Regions from separate parts of the Mesorhizobium sp. B4-1-4 genome, predicted to be linked through region 2. Evidence: predicted binding sites of a transcription regulator. Region 2 holds the regulator's gene; each other region holds the start of a gene.

Region 1 (5,198 bases), 3.1 Mb from region 2:
GATGAGGCCGTGCACCGGCGGTTGAATGACTACAATAAGTTGCAGGGCACCTTTATGCCAAGCCCGGATGCGGTGCGCATCGACAAGATGCCGTTTGAGCCGAGCATGTACTATTACGACCTGAAGGAGTTCGCCCGTTATTTCGATCGGGCATTGCTCCTCGACCTGGAGTTTGGCGACGTCAGGCATGTGCCGAAGGTGCCGACACTCGTCAAGGATCGGCCGATCCGCGCCGACAACAGCAACGCGGTCATCCTGAAGTTCAACAAGTTCCGCCACTTTTACATGCCGGACGACGCGGTCGCCTTTGCCGACAAGCTGCCGGTCGTGATCTGGCGCGGCGATCTCAACAATCCGATCAGGACACGGTTTCTGGACGCAGCGCGCGACCTGCCTTTCTGCGACGTGGGTTCGCACAAGCGAAGTGCTCCGGCCGAATACAGCAAGCCCTTTCTCAGCATCAGCCAGCATCTGCGCTACCGCTATATCGTCTCGCTCGAGGGCAATGACGTGGCGACCAACCTCAAATGGATCATGAATTCGAACTCGCTCTGCCTGATGCCGCCGCCGACCTACGAGACATGGTTCGCGGAGAGCCAACTCGAAGCCAATGTCCACTATGTGCCACTCGATCCGGATTTCGCCGATCTCGGCGAAAAGGTGCGCTATTTCGAAGCGCACCCGGCGGCGGCGGAGCGCATCATCGCCGCAGCCAACGCCTATTGCCGCAAATTTTCCAATGAGCGAGACGAGCAGGCGATCTCCCTGCTCGTGCTCTACAAATATTTCGTGCTCAGCGGTCAGATCGAACCCGACCCCGAACTCTGGCGGTTCATCGAAGGTTAGGCGTCACGCGCCTTCGGTCAGCCGCAGTGGCTGCAATCACGCCTGAGTTGCAATAAAACCGTCACTGCCGGCCTATATTGAAGTCGGCTCAGGTGTTTCCATCAAGGCCGCTGGGCCAGCAATGGGAACACCGTCCGGAACCGACAGGGTTTGCAAGCGGAGCAGCTGACATGACCGAGCTAAAACAGAATTCTCCCGCCAAGGACTGGCTCGAAGCCGAGCTCGCCGATACGCTCGACGAAGATTATGAACTCGAAATGTCGGAGCCGGCGCTGTCGATGGAGATCGCCAAGATCTACAAGAATTCGCATCCGCCTTCGATCGATCGCATGCAGTATTTTCGCGACCTGATCACCCTGCAGTCCGAATTGATCAAACTCCAGTCCTGGGTCGCCTATCACAAGAAGAAGCTGGTGGTGATTTTCGAGGGCCGTGACTCCGCTGGCAAGGGTGGCGTCATCAAGCGCATCACCCAGCGGCTCAATCCGCGCATCTGCCGCGTCGTGGCATTGCCGGCGCCGACCGAGCGCGAGAAGTCGCAATGGTATTTCCAGCGTTATGTCCCGCATCTGCCGGCGGGCGGCGAGATCGTGCTGTTCGACCGCTCCTGGTACAACCGGTCCGGCGTCGAACGGGTGATGGGCTTTGCTTCGCACGAGCAGGTCGAGGAGTTCTTCCATGACGTGCCGGAGTTCGAGCGCATGCTGGTGCGCTCGGGCATCACCGTGGTCAAATACTGGTTCTCGATCACCGATGAGGAACAGCAGATGCGCTTCCTGATGCGCATCCACGATCCGATGAAGCAGTGGAAGCTGTCGCCCATGGATCTCCAGTCGCGTGTGCGCTGGGAGCAATACACCAAGGCCAAGGAAGAAACCTTCGCCCGCACCAACATTCCCGAAGCGCCCTGGTTCATCGTCGAGGGCAACGACAAGAAGCGCGCGCGGCTCAACTGCATCGATCATCTTTTGAAGCAGATGCCGTATGAAGATGTGCCGCACGAGGAGATCACACTGCCCGAGCGCGTGTTCAACCCGGAATACGAGCGCCAGGTTCTGCCGCGAGAACTTTATGTGCCGGAGAAATATTGAGGCGCATTTCCGTCTCTCCCCGCATAGTGACGGAGAGAAAGAGGCTTGCACCTGCGGGTTTCGCCAATGACCGGAGTTGCGGCTATGCCCGTTTGATGACCACATGCATGGCGTGCGGCGAAGCGACCTGTTCGCTGCATTGATAGCCGAGTTTCGGCATGTCGAGGCCGGCCAGAAGGTTTTCGCCTGCGCCGATCAGCACGGGCGAGATCGCCAGATGCATCTCGTCGATAAGTTTCTGCTCCAGATATTGCCTGATTGTCGCGACGCCGCCACCGACTCGCACATCCTTTCCATCAGCCGCAGCCTTCGCTTGCTCAAGCGCCGAATGGATACCCTCGGTGACGAAGTAAAAGGTCGTGCCGCCTTCCATGACGACGGGCTCACGCGCATGGTGGGTCAGCACGAAGACCGGCACGTGATAGGGCGGGTTGTCGCCCCACCAGCCCTTCCAGCTCTCGTCCTTCCAGGGGCCGCGGATGGGTCCGAACATGTTGCGGCCCAGGATCCAGGCGCCGACATTTTCGAAGCTGCGCGCGGCGAAATCCTCGTCGACGCCGGTGGCGCCGCCTTCCTCGCCGAACATCTTGCGGAAGGTCCGGGTGGTGAACGCCCATTTGTGCAGCGATTTTCCGCCGACACCGAGCGGATTCTCCAAATCCTGGCTGGGACCGGCCCCAAAGCCGTCGAGCGATAGGGAGAATGCATTGACACGCAGCTTGGACATGAAATCTCCTCGATAGTCAGTTGTGTTATGCAAGCAGTTTTTTGTAGCAAACCGATTGCAAATTGCAAGTGGTATCGAGATGCGAATAATGCGTGTCCGGACCCGCGGTCAAGCGATGTCCGTGACGATTGATGCAAGCCGCCGCCGACGGTTGCCACACCAACTCATTCGCTGACGAGCTCCATGAAGCGGATGTGGTTGTTGAACGGGTCGATGACCTCCACCGTCAGCCGCCCGTCCTCATCTTCCAAGCCGGGTTTCATATAGCGGTAGTCTTTACCCGCAAGCTCCTCATGGAAGTCGCGGATGCTCTTCATGTAGACAACCATGTTGCCGCCTGGCGTCGCGTCGCCGGCGTGTTCGGACAGGTGCAGGACGAGATTGCCGCGCGAGACCTGCGTGTACAGCGGGAAGTGGTCGCCGTGGCGGTGTTCCCAGTCCACGGTGAAACCGAGGAAGCCGAGGTAGAATTCGTGCGCCTTCGCGACGTCGAAGATGCGCACGATTGGCGCCGTCCGTTCGAAGATGATCGTCTCCTGCCGCGCGAGCGGCACTTCGATCTTTGCCGAGAGGATATTCCAGTTCGCCAGTCCGAACTGGCGCGCGACGATTTCCAGGGCCTCGCTGTGGCTGATCGTCAGGTCGTGGTCGGCAAGCGCGTCCCGCATGGCTTTCGCCATCGTCTTGGCATCGCGATAGGCAAGCATGTCCGTTTCCTCGGGTCACGGCGAAGTCTTCGTCAGTGCCCGCATTGCCGACCCCTTCGCCCGACGGTGAAACGGGTCAGGAAGCATCCTCTGCAGGCGTTCGCCATGCCTCTTGGCGAGGTGCGGGCTGCCGGCCGCCTCCGGCCATGCGGCATCATAGCCGCAACCAGCCCACCTTGTCAGCGGGAAGTCGCCGAGATGACAGCCGGCTCCGAAGCGTGTCATGCAAGACCTGGAAGGGTCGCGGTGCGGTGGCTGAGGGCCGAAGTTACCCCTTCAGCATCACGGCCACTTCGGGCGCGAAATAGGTCAGGATGCCGTCGCAGCCTGCACGCTTGAAGGCAAGCAGCGATTCCAGCATCGCCTTCTCGCCATCGATCCAGCCATTGGCGCCCGCTGCCTTGATCATCGAATATTCGCCCGAGACCTGGTAGGCGAAGGTCGGCATCTGGAATTCGTCCTTCAGCCGGCGGATGATGTCGAGATAGGGCAGGCCGGGCTTGACCATCAGCATGTCGGCGCCCTCGGCGAGGTCCTGCTCGGCCTCGCGTACCGCCTCGTCCGAATTGGCGTGGTCGATATAGTAGGTCTTCTTGTCGCCCTTGAGCAGGCCGGCGGTGCCGACCGCCTCGCGATAAGGGCCATAGAAGGCCGACGCGAACTTGGTCGCGTAGGACATGATCGCCACGTCCTGAAAGCCGTTGGCGTCTAGCGCGTCGCGGATGGCACCGATGCGGCCATCCATCATGTCGGATGGCGCGATGATATCGGCGCCCGCCGCCGCCTGGATGACGGCCGCCGCCGCGACCTGTTCCACCGTTTCGTCGTTGACGATGATGCCGTCGCGCAGGATGCCGTCATGGCCGTGGCTGGTGAACGGATCGAGCGCGGCGTCGGTGATGATGCCGATCTCGGGCACTGCGCTCTTTATGGCGCGGGTGGCGCGGTTGATGATGTTTTCCGGATCGAGGATATGCGAGCCGGTCTGGTCGCGCAGGCCCAGCTCGACATTGGGGAAAGTGGCGAGTGCCGGTATGCCGAGCTTGGCCGCGCGTTCGGCCTCCTTGACGGCGAGATCGACCGACAGTCGGAAGACGCCTGGCATGGCGGCGATCGGCTCGCGCACATTATTGCCCTCGACGACGAAGATCGGCCAGATCAGGTCGTCGACCGAAAGCCGGTTCTCCTGCACGAGCCGGCGCGACCAGTCGGCCTTGCGCATGCGGCGCAGGCGGCGGCTGCCGGTGACGTCGTCGACGCTGCGCGCGCCGGCTGGTTTTGTCGGGGTGAATTTGTTCATTGCCAAAACTCCGGATAGCCGGCTTTTACCACGAGCCCGTGGCGCTGACCAATGCGACACGTTTGTGCCAGCTTTTCGTCTCTCCGTTCACGGAGAAAGTGCCGGCGGGAAGATAAGGGCCGCGGACCTCTCAAGGCTTTCCGTTGCCGGACAGAATCTGCGCCGCACCGCTGATGGCCACACGAAACGCCTCGTCGAAGCTGACGCCACGTACCTGCCAACGATAGGTCTTGCCGTGATCGGCCAGTCGCCAATCGGCGATCCAGCCGAGCTCTTTGTCGCTCCATACCATGCTGCCGGCGAGCGCTTGGGTGCCGCCGGTCTGTTTGGCCAGTCGGTCCAGCCTTGCCATATCGGCGGAGCCCAGCGCTGTTTCGTCCAAGCCGGCAAGCTGAGCAGCCTTCGGAAACACGACATGCATCAGCATCGGACCGGCGGCATTGGCGAAGGATTCGCGCATCGTCTCGCCACGCTTTTCCCCGGCGCTCAGCACGAAATGCCGAGCGCCCTGTTCGGTGGCGAGAAAG
Region 2 (5,198 bases):
TGCGCAGCGTCGCCCGCATCGCGCTGGCGATCCAGGGCATCACCGACACCGATGCCCGGGCAATGCTGTGGTCGCCCATCACGCCGCAGACCGACATCGCCTTCGCCGACATACTCGAAGCCGAGTTCGGCATCCCCGCCACCGTGGAGAATGACTGCAACATGATGGCGGTGGCGCTGCGCTGGCGCGATCCGGAGCGTTACCGCGACGACTTCATCGCCATTCTCCTTTCGCACGGTATCGGCATGGGCCTGGTGCTGAAGGGCGAGCTCTTCACCGGCACCCATTCCTCGGGCGGCGAATTCGGCCACATGATCCATCGGCCAGGCGGCGCGCTCTGCCGCTGCGGGCGGCGCGGCTGCGTCGAAGCCTATGCCGGCAATTACGCCATCTGGCGCAACGCCAGGCAGCTCAGCGAGGACACCGAGCCGGTCGCCGATGTCAGCGACGCGCAGATGCGGGCGCTGGCGGCGACGGCGCGGCAAACGGACGGGCCCGAGCGCGAGGCCTACCGCAGGGCCGGCGAGGCGCTGGGCTACGGCCTCGGCAGCCTGTTCGCGCTGATCGATCCCGCCCCCGTCGCCATGGTCGGCGTCAGCGCCGCCGCCTTCGACCTGATCGAGCCGGCATTGCGCGAGGCCATCGCCCAGACCGCCGGCGGCCAGCACTCGAAATCGATTTCCTTCGACACCGAGCCCAACGAGTTGCCGCTGATCCGCGAGGGCTGCGCCATGCGGGCGCTGACCTTCGTCGACCAGGAGATTTTCGCGCCGGGCATGCAGGCGAAAGCCGGCTCCGGGAAGAACGTGGCCTGAATAAAGTCGCGCTCAATCCTCGCGGATTGCATACCCCGCACCACGAATGGTGCGGATGACGTCGGGCATGCGGCCGTTATTGACCGCCTTGCGCAACCGGCCGACATGCACGTCCACCGTGCGCTCGTCGATATAGATCGTCTCCCCCCAGACATTGTCGAGCAGCTGGCTGCGCGAGAACACCCGGCCGGGATGACGCATCATGAATTCGAGCAGGCGGAATTCGGTCGGCCCGAGCCGGATCTCGCTCTTCTTGCGGTAGACGCGATGTGATTCGCGGTCGAGCACGATGTCGCCCACCTTGAGCACGCTGGACAGCACTTCCGGCTTGGCGCGGCGCAGCAGCGCCTTGACCCTGGCCATGAATTCCGGTGTCGAGAACGGCTTGACCAGATAATCGTCGGCGCCGGTCGAAAGGCCGCGCACGCGGTCGCTTTCCTCGCCGCGCGCCGTCAGCATGATGATCGGCAGCCGCTCGGTCTCGGGCCGCATCCTTAGCCGGCGACAGAGTTCGATGCCGGACACAGCCGGCACCATCCAGTCGAGCACCAGGAGGTCGGGGACGTTCTCCTGCAGGCGAATCTCCGCCTCGTCGCCGCGCGGGACCACCTCGACCTGGTAGCCTTCCGATTCCAGATTGTAGCGGAGGAGCACGCCGAGTGGCTCCTCATCCTCCACCACCATGATGCGTGGCGCGATCATCGACTGGTCACCTCTAAGGCAATTCCAGGAAAAGTGTGAAGCGGTTTTCCGTCCGGAATTGCATGGAAACAAGAGAGAGAGCGGTTTTCCGTAAAACGGTGAACCGCTCTGACGATCAAGCCGCCGGCGCCGACATCGCCGTTTCGTCCTGCTTCGGACGATTCGCGGGCAACTGCGTACCGGTCAGCACATAGTAGGCATTCTCGGCGATGTTGGTCACATGGTCGCCGATGCGCTCGAGATTCTTGGCGCAGAACAACAGATGCGTGCAAGCCGTGATGTTGCGCGGATCCTCCATCATGTAGGTGAGAAGTTCGCGGAACACGGAGGTGTATTTGACGTCGATACGTTCGTCATCGGCGCGCAGCTTGGCGAGGGCTTCGGCATCGTGCGCCGCATACTCCTCGATCACGCCCTGCACCTGGATCAGCACCAGCTGCGCCATGGCGTCGATGGAATGCGACAGGTCGCGCGGCGTGGTGGACAGGCCGACCGTACCGACGCGCTTGGCGATGTTCTTGGCAAGGTCGCCAATGCGTTCGAGGTCGCCGGCCATGCGGATCGACCCGACGACATGCCGCAGATCGTCGGCCATCGGCTGGCGCTTGGCGATCAGCGTGATGGCGCGGTCGTCGAGTTCGCGCTGGCGCGCGTCCATGATGACGTCGTCGGAGACAACGCGCTGTGCCAGCGCGTTGTCGGAGTTCAGCAGCGCCTTGGTGGCGCCGCCGACCATCGAGCTGGCGAGATCGCCCATGTCGCTGATCAGCCTGCTGATCTGTCCGAGATCCTCGTCGAAAGAAGCGACTGTGTGTTCGGCCATGATCCTGGTCCTCGTATGCGTGAGATCAGCCGAAGCGGCCGGTGATATAGTCCTGCGTGCGCTTCTCGCGGGGCGATGTGAAGATCTTCTCCGTACGATCGAACTCGACCAGCTCGCCCAGATACATGAAAGCCGTCTGGCGCGACACGCGCGCCGCCTGCTGCATGTTGTGGGTGACGATGACGATCGTGTAGTCGGCTTGCAGCTCGTCGATCAATTCCTCGATCTTGGCGGTCGACAGCGGGTCGAGCGCCGATGCCGGCTCGTCGAGCAGGATGACCTCCGGCTTCACCGCCACGGTGCGGGCGATGCAAAGACGCTGCTGCTGGCCGCCCGAAAGGCTGAGGCCGCTGGCGTTGAGCTTGTCCTTGACCTCGGTCCACAGAGCCGCGCGCTTCAGCGCCTGCTCGACACGGCCGTCCATCTCGGCCTTGCTGATCTTCTCATAGAGCCTGACGCCGAACGCGATGTTTTCATAGATCGACATCGGAAACGGCGTCGGCTTCTGGAACACCATGCCGATCTTGGTGCGCAGCAGGTTGAGGTCCTGCGAGCGGTCGAGAATGTTCCGGCCGTCAAGCAGCACCTGACCCTCGGCGCTCTGCCTCGGGTAGAGCTCGTAGATGCGGTTGAAGACGCGCAGCAGCGTCGACTTCCCGCAGCCCGAAGGGCCGATGAAGGCGGTGACACTGCGCTCGGGCAGCGACAGGCTGATGTCCTTCAGCGCCTTCGACTGGCCATAGTAGAAATTGAGGTTCTTGACCTCGATCTTGGCCTTTTCCACGGCAGCCTCGGCCACGTTCAAATCGGTGGACAACATCGGTTTCATCTGTCCTCTCTGCGTCCGGTAAGGCTGCGGGCGAAGATGCTCAGCCCGAGAACCGTTAGGGTGATTATAAGTGCGCCGGTCCACGCCAGCTGCTGCCATTCCTCGTAAGGGCTGAGAGCGAACTGGAAAATGGTGACAGGCAGGCTGGCCATCGGCGCGTTGAGATTGCTTGACCAGAACTGGTTGTTGAGCGCGGTGAAGAGCAGCGGCGCCGTCTCGCCGGAGATGCGGGCGATGGCCAGCAATATGCCGGTGACGATGCCGGAGAGTGCCGCACGATAGGCGACAGAGCGGATGACCACCCAGCGCGGTGCGCCGATCGCGGTGCCTGCCTCGCGCAAGGCGTTCGGCACCAGGTTGAGCATGTCCTCTGTGGTGCGCACCACGACCGGGATGACCAGGATGGCCAGCGCGACGGCGCCGGCGATGGCGGAGAAGTGCCCCATCGGCCGCACCAGCAATTCATAGACGAACAGGCCGATAACGATCGACGGCGCCGACAGCAGGATGTCGTTGATGAAACGCACCACCGTGGTCAGCTTCGAGAAGCGTCCGTATTCGGCCATGTAAGTACCGGCCAGCACACCGATCGGCGTGCCGACGATGACGCCGATGACGGTCATCACGACGCTGCCATAGATGGCGTTGAGCAGGCCGCCGGCATCGCCGGGCGGTGGCGTCATCTCGGTGAAGACCGCCAGCGAAACGCCGGACAGGCCCTTGTAGACCAGGGCGCCGAGGATCAGCGCCAGCCAGGCAAGGCCGATGCCGGCGGCGACGACGCAGAGCGCCATCATCACGCCGTTCCTTCTCTTGCGTCTGTTGTGGAGTGCCAGGGACGTCGACATTGGTCAGGCTCCCGTGCGGGCGTCGATGCGCATCAGCATATAGCGTGCGATGGCAAGGATAATGAAGGTGATGACGAAGAGGATCAGGCCGAGCGCCACCAGTGAAGAGGTGTAGAGTTGGCCGTCGGCTTCGGTGAATTCGTTGGCGATCGTCGCGGAGATCGTCGTCGCCGGCGCGAACAGCGAGGCGCTGATACGATGCGCGTTGCCGATGACGAAGGTCACCGCCATGGTTTCGCCGAGCGCGCGGCCGAGGCCGAGCATAACGCCGCCCATAATGCCGACACGGGTGTAGGGAATGACCACGCGCCGCGTGACTTCCCAGGTTGTGCAGCCGATGCCGTAGGCCGATTCCTTCAGCACCGCCGGCACTGTGTCGAACACGTCCTTGGTGATCGAGGTGATGAACGGCAGCACCATGATGGCCAGGATCAGCGACGACGTCAGTAGGCCGATGCCATAGGGCGGGCCGGCGAACAGGCTGGAGAGCCCGGGCACGTTGTGAAAGATGTCGATGATGAAAGGCTGTATCGTCGTCTGCAGGAACGGTGCGAACACGAACAGGCCCCAGATGCCGTAGATGATCGAAGGGATGCCGGCCAGAAGCTCGACGGCGATGCCGATCGGGCGCCGCAGCGGCCGCGGGCAAAGTTCGGTAAGAAAGACGGCGATGCCGATGCCGATGGGAACGGCGATCAGAATTGCGATGGCTGACGTGACGATGGTGCCGTAGATCGGCGACAGGGCGCCGAAATTCTCGGTGACCGGGTTCCATGCCTCGGTCGTCAGGAAGGAAAAGCCGAACTTAGACAGGGCTTCCCATGAGCCGGCAAACAACGAGATGGCGACGCCGCTGAGGATGAGCAGGACGAGGACGGCAGAAGAGCGTGTAGCCTCCCGAAACACCATGTCCGTGAAGGCGAAGCGCCGCACTGTCGCATCCCTGGACCGCATGACGCTCGATAACGGCGTAGCTTCTGAAACGGTGGTCATCTAGCCCCTCGTATTCGAAAGAAATGGGAGGACGCCAAAGGCGTCCTCCCTTCGACAAAGAGAGTTACTTGGCGGCGTAGAGCGACTTGCCGTCGCTGCCGACGATGTCCTTGCTCCACATTTCCTCGACGCTCTTGACGACCTTGTCCGGCATCGGAACGTAGTCCAGTTCACCCGCCATCTTGTCG
Region 3 (5,198 bases), 2.9 Mb from region 2:
GACGGTGGGGCCAAACCGGTCCTGTCCCTCGCCGGTCGTTCCGTTGACGGAAGATTTTACGAAGCTCCGCAAGGAGGCCGCCAAGATGCTTGCCTGGGCCGGGTCGGGCACCAATGTTGCCGAGGGCCTCGCTTGGGGCCAGCGGGTGTTGTCGCCGTCGGCGCCATACACTGAGGGAACGCCGTGGAAGACGCCTGGGGTAAGCAAAATCGTCATGCTGCTCACCGACGGTGAGAACGTGGTTTATGGCGCCAGCAAAGAGACGACCAAGTCGGACTATACCTCTTATGGTTATCTCGCGGGTTCAGGCTATGGAACTGCCGGTCGGCTTGGATCGGACAATCAGACGACCGCCGCGCGCAATGTGGACGGATGGACCAAGAGCGTCTGCACGCAGTTGAAAAATCAGGGCGCAGAGATCTACACCATGGTGCTGCAGTCCGACACCGCGGCCAACCGCACGCTTTACAGTGCCTGCGCCTCGGATCCCAGCGACTACTACGCAGTCAATGATCCGAACAAACTGCCAAACGTTTTCGAGCAGATCGCCAGCAAGTTCTCGAAGCTGCAACTGACCAATTGAACGCTCGATCTCGTTGCTGAACGATGGCGCCGGCTCAGCTCGTATGGGCGACGACCTTGTTGACCGTCTCGGGGAAGAAATCCGGCGCCGCGTGGCGCTTGCCGAACATCATATCGTACTGGATCAGCTGGAAATCGCGGATCGCCGGGTCGATCTCCTTCTGACGCGACCAATCGGGCGTGGCTTGGCCAGTCGGTGTCAGCAGCAGGTTGCGGTCGACCACGCGGTAGCGCTCCCGCATCTCGCCCAGGAAACCGGTGTAGTAGGGATGGGTGATGCCCGCGGCCGTCAGGATATGATAGGGCAGGAATGCCGGGCTCACCGTGCCGAGGTCCTTGATTGGACCGGAGCGGTTCGACCAGACGACCAGCGGTGTCTCGTGATGTTCAAGGGCCGCTTCCGGCGTCGGCTCCTTGCGTGGCGCGACGTTGTCCTTGAGGAACCCGGTCTCGACATAGACCGGCCCCAACGGCGGCAGATGGTCGCCGAAAAAGGCGATGATCGTTGGCCGCTCGCGCTTCTTGGCCCATTCGATCAGTCGGTCAAGGCCGCGGTCCGCATCGGCCGAACCCTCCGCATAGCTCAGCAGCGAATCGCGCGCCCACTGGCTGATCGGCGCCTGTACCGAGTGGGTCGGGTTGTTATAGCGGTTCGGCTCATAGGGGCCGTGGTTCTGCAGGCTGACGGCGAAGAAGAACACCGGATCGTCGCTGGCGTCGGCTTCGCGGATGATCTCATCCGTCATTGCCGCATCCGATGCCAGCGGTCCGCGCTTTTCCATGGGCGGCAACGTCTCTTCCGACTTGAAATCGTTGAAACCGAAATCGGCATACACCGCGCCACGGTTCCAGAACCAGTTGGTGCCTGGATGGATGGCACGCGCCCTGTAGCCTTCACTCTTCAGGAAGGTCGCCATCGAAGGCGTCGGCGTGCGCACATATTGCTGGTAGGGGATACTGCCGGCCGGCAGGAAAGCATTGGAAAAGCCGGTCAGCGCCTCGAATTCGATGTTGGCGGTCATGCCGCCGAATTCAGGCGAGAACATCGAACCCGAACGCAATCCCCGCACTGTGGGAGTGGGATCCGGCGTGATGGCGACGCCAGGCAGCTTGGTTGGGTCCCAGAAGGATTCGCTCATGACGACGATGATGTCGGGCTTGTCATCGGGCACCGATGCTGTCGTCCGCGGCCGGTCGATCGCCGCGATTGCCTTGTCGGAATAGCCTGAGGGGGCCGAGACATGGGCCATCGGCACGTTAAGCGCGAAGGCGAGCGCAAAGCCGTTGGAGGCATAGTTTTCCTTCTGGTCCCACATGATCGGGATGATCTGCAGCCGGTCCCGGGTCCACGAGAAGGTGGCGTAGTCCATGATCGAGACGAAGAAGGCGAGCAGAGGCACTGCCAGCGTCAGCCGCGCAAGGCGGCCTTTGCGGCTGAGGGCCGGAACCTTGCGGTGCCACAGCCGCCAACCGTGGACGAGCAGCGACAGTCCGACGACGATGCCCACGACCATGGCCAGCGCGGTCATCGGCCGTTCGCGCACCAGGAGCGGCAGCAGGGCGAAAATCTGGCGAGCGTAGAGGAAATCTGTCGGATAGAGCGGATCGCCAAGATAGTGCGATTTCTGATGACCCACAAAGGCCAGCCCCAGGGTCAACGGTGCGACAATCATCAGGCTCTGGTGACTGCGGCCGAGCAAGGCGTCGAGGCCGATCAGGATCAGGGCGAACACGACGATGGTCGTCCAGCCCGGCTTGAGCGGTTGAAGAAAGAAGGAAACAGTGCCGGCAACATCGCCACGCACGATCAGCTCGATGGCGAACACCAGGACGGCGGAGATCAGCAGGCTGACCAATCCGTAACGGACGACCGGCCATCTCCGGCCCGGCAAATAACCGGTGGACGGATCGTCTTCCAGGAACTGCGGCGCGGCCTCGCCGGCGCGTTTCGAATTCTTGGCCACCTTAGCTTCCCCACCCAGCGACAAACGCGTCACTCGACTGTCATGAAACTGTCACGCCAAGCTAGCGCCTGTATCGGAAATAAGAAGAGCCAGCAAACGAATCGTGAGCAGTTTTCATCAGGAGTGATCGCGAAAAGCCCTTTTGGAACAGGCACTCGGCAGAAGGTTCCGACCTGAGGCTTGTTTGAAGCGGGCTTGACTTGACCGGCTGCCTTGCGTCACAGGCAAGGAAAATACGTGTTATCAGGCAAGCAGAACAAGTCTTCGGGAGCCCTCGCATGGCCGTTGCATTCACCTTTCCGGGACAAGGCAGCCAGGCTGTCGGCATGGGCAAGGATATCGCTGATGCCTTTCCCGAGGCGCGCAGGATATTCCAGGAGGTCGATGACGCGCTTGGCGAAAACCTGTCGAAGCTGATCTGGGAAGGTCCGGAGGAGACCTTGACGCTGACGGCCAACGCGCAGCCGGCTTTGATGGCGGTATCGCTGGCTGCGATCAGGGCACTGGAATCGCGCGGTTTCTCGTTGAAAGACAAGGTCGCCTATGTCGCCGGCCATTCGCTGGGCGAATATTCGGCGCTTGCCGCCGCCGGCTTCGTTTCCGTCGCCGATGCCGCCCGGCTGCTGCGTATCCGCGGCAATGCCATGCAGGCGGCAGTTCCAGCCGGCGAGGGCGCCATGGCGGCGATCATTGGGCTGGAGCAGGCCGATGTCGAAGCCGCCTGCACCGAGGCCGCGCAAGGGTCCGGCAAGGTCTGCCAGATCGCCAATGACAATGGCGGCGGCCAGTTGGTGATTTCCGGTGCCAAGGCGGCGGTCGAACTGGCGGCGAAACTTTGCACCGAAAAGGGAGCCAAGCGGGCGCTGATGCTGCAGGTCTCGGCTCCCTTCCATTCGGCGCTGATGGCGCCGGCGGCAGAGATCATGCGAGACGCGCTGGCCGGAGTGACGAAGAATGCACCTTTGGTTCCTGTCGTCTCCAATGTGTCGGTGACACCGTCGAGCGATCCGGACGAGATCGCGCGGCGCCTGGTCGAGCAGGTGACCGGTCGCGTTCGCTGGCGCGAGACGGTGGATTGGCTTGGCGCCAACGGTGTCGCCACGCTCTACGAAATTGGTGCCGGCAAGGTGCTTTCGGGCCTGGCGCGGCGTATCAACCGCGACATCGCCACCGCATCGGTCGGTTCGGCGGCTGAAGTCGAGGCAGCATTGGCCGCGCTTGCATAAAGCGCCATTTGATCCCATCCCTATAGAGGCTGTGCTCTTCTCAACCTGGAGACAAAAATGTTCGAATTGACCGGCCGCAAGGCGCTCGTCACCGGTGCTTCGGGGGGGATCGGCGAGGCGATCGCCAGGGTGCTTCACGCACAAGGCGCCATCGTCGGCCTGCACGGCACGCGCGTCGAGAGGCTGGAGGCGCTGGCCGCCGAACTCGGTGACCGGGTCAAGCTGTTTCCGGCCAACCTGTCCAACCGCGACGAGGTCAAGGCGCTTGGCCAGAAAGCGGAAGCCGATCTCGAAGGCGTCGATATCCTGGTCAACAATGCCGGCATCACCAAGGATGGGCTGTTCGTGCGCATGTCGGACGCCGACTGGGACACGGTGCTCGAAGTCAACCTGACGGCCGTGTTCAGGCTTACCCGCGAACTCACCCACCCGATGATGCGCCGCCGCCACGGCCGCATCATCAACATCACTTCTGTCGTCGGCGTCACCGGCAATCCCGGTCAGACCAATTACTGTGCCTCCAAGGCCGGCATGATCGGCTTCTCCAAATCGCTGGCGCAGGAGATCGCCACCCGCAACATCACCGTCAACTGCGTCGCTCCGGGCTTCATCGAATCGGCGATGACCGACAAGCTCAACGACAAGCAGAAGGAAGCGATCATGGCGGCGATCCCGACGCGCCGTATGGGCACCAGCGCCGAAGTGGCCTCCGCTGTGGTCTATCTCGCTTCCAACGAAGCCGCTTACGTCACCGGCCAGACCATTCACGTGAATGGCGGCATGGCGATGATCTGACGAATGCCATCCAGAAGCGCGCAGCGGTTTTGGGGCAATGACAGGCAAGGCCAGCACGCTGTGAAAACAGACCATTTCGGCTTGGACCTTGCCCATTTTTCGTGTAATGCGGCCCGCAACCCGGCGGTTCGGGCAAAAACCGGTCCGTAGCCGTTGCGTTTCCGGCAGGACCATCTTTCAACTTGATTAGCGGCATTCTGCCCGCTAACGAAGACAGACAAACAAAAGACGAGGATGCCCAAATGAGTGACACCGCAGAGCGCGTCAAGAAGATCGTCATCGAGCACCTTGGCGTCGATGCCGACAAAGTGACGGAGCAGGCGAGCTTCATCGATGATCTGGGCGCTGACAGCCTCGACACGGTTGAACTCGTCATGGCGTTCGAAGAAGAATTCGGCGTCGAGATTCCCGACGACGCAGCCGAGACCATTCTGACCGTTGGCGACGCTGTCAAGTATATCGACAAGGCTTCGGCCTGACGCATTCTGCAGTCATCACCGGGGAGGACCTGCGATGAGGCGTGTCGTCGTCACGGGCCTTGGATTGTTGTCGCCTTTTGGCATGGGCTTCGAGCACAGCTGGAAGGAACTTCTGACCGGCCGCAGCGCCGCCAGGCGCATCACCGAGTTCG

What was found. Region 2 encodes PhoB, which activates phosphate uptake and scavenging genes when phosphate is short. Its sites were predicted from a motif close to TGTCATNNANCTGTCAT; they were not measured.
Region 1: ppk2 (polyphosphate kinase 2) is a predicted target of PhoB. The motif match lies at 895-911, and genes of this name have one in related genera.
Region 3: FJW03_RS04935 (LTA synthase family protein) is a predicted target of PhoB. The motif match lies at 2,585-2,601, and genes of this name have one in related genera.

The regions. Positions count from the first base shown of each region.
Region 1 is NZ_CP083950.1:1,316,953-1,322,150, forward strand. Features, by position in the region: gene FJW03_RS06205 (glycosyl transferase family 90) at 1-846, shown strand, start outside; gene ppk2 (polyphosphate kinase 2) at 1,017-1,937, shown strand; gene FJW03_RS06215 (dihydrofolate reductase family protein) at 2,020-2,664, opposite strand; gene FJW03_RS06220 (glyoxalase superfamily protein) at 2,829-3,371, opposite strand; gene hemB (porphobilinogen synthase) at 3,640-4,671, opposite strand; gene FJW03_RS06230 (DUF2066 domain-containing protein) at 4,802-5,198, opposite strand, start outside.
Region 2 is NZ_CP083950.1:4,407,751-4,412,948, forward strand. Features, by position in the region: gene FJW03_RS21140 (ROK family protein) at 1-815, shown strand, start outside; gene phoB (phosphate regulon transcriptional regulator PhoB) at 828-1,517, opposite strand; gene phoU (phosphate signaling complex protein PhoU) at 1,633-2,340, opposite strand; gene pstB (phosphate ABC transporter ATP-binding protein PstB) at 2,366-3,169, opposite strand; gene pstA (phosphate ABC transporter permease PstA) at 3,166-4,017, opposite strand; gene pstC (phosphate ABC transporter permease subunit PstC) at 4,021-5,010, opposite strand; gene pstS (phosphate ABC transporter substrate-binding protein PstS) at 5,075-5,198, opposite strand, start outside.
Region 3 is NZ_CP083950.1:1,070,895-1,076,092, forward strand. Features, by position in the region: gene FJW03_RS04930 (pilus assembly protein) at 1-583, shown strand, start outside; gene FJW03_RS04935 (LTA synthase family protein) at 618-2,570, opposite strand; gene fabD (ACP S-malonyltransferase) at 2,825-3,772, shown strand; gene fabG (3-oxoacyl-[acyl-carrier-protein] reductase) at 3,830-4,567, shown strand; gene FJW03_RS04950 (acyl carrier protein) at 4,810-5,046, shown strand; gene fabF (beta-ketoacyl-ACP synthase II) at 5,081-5,198, shown strand, end outside.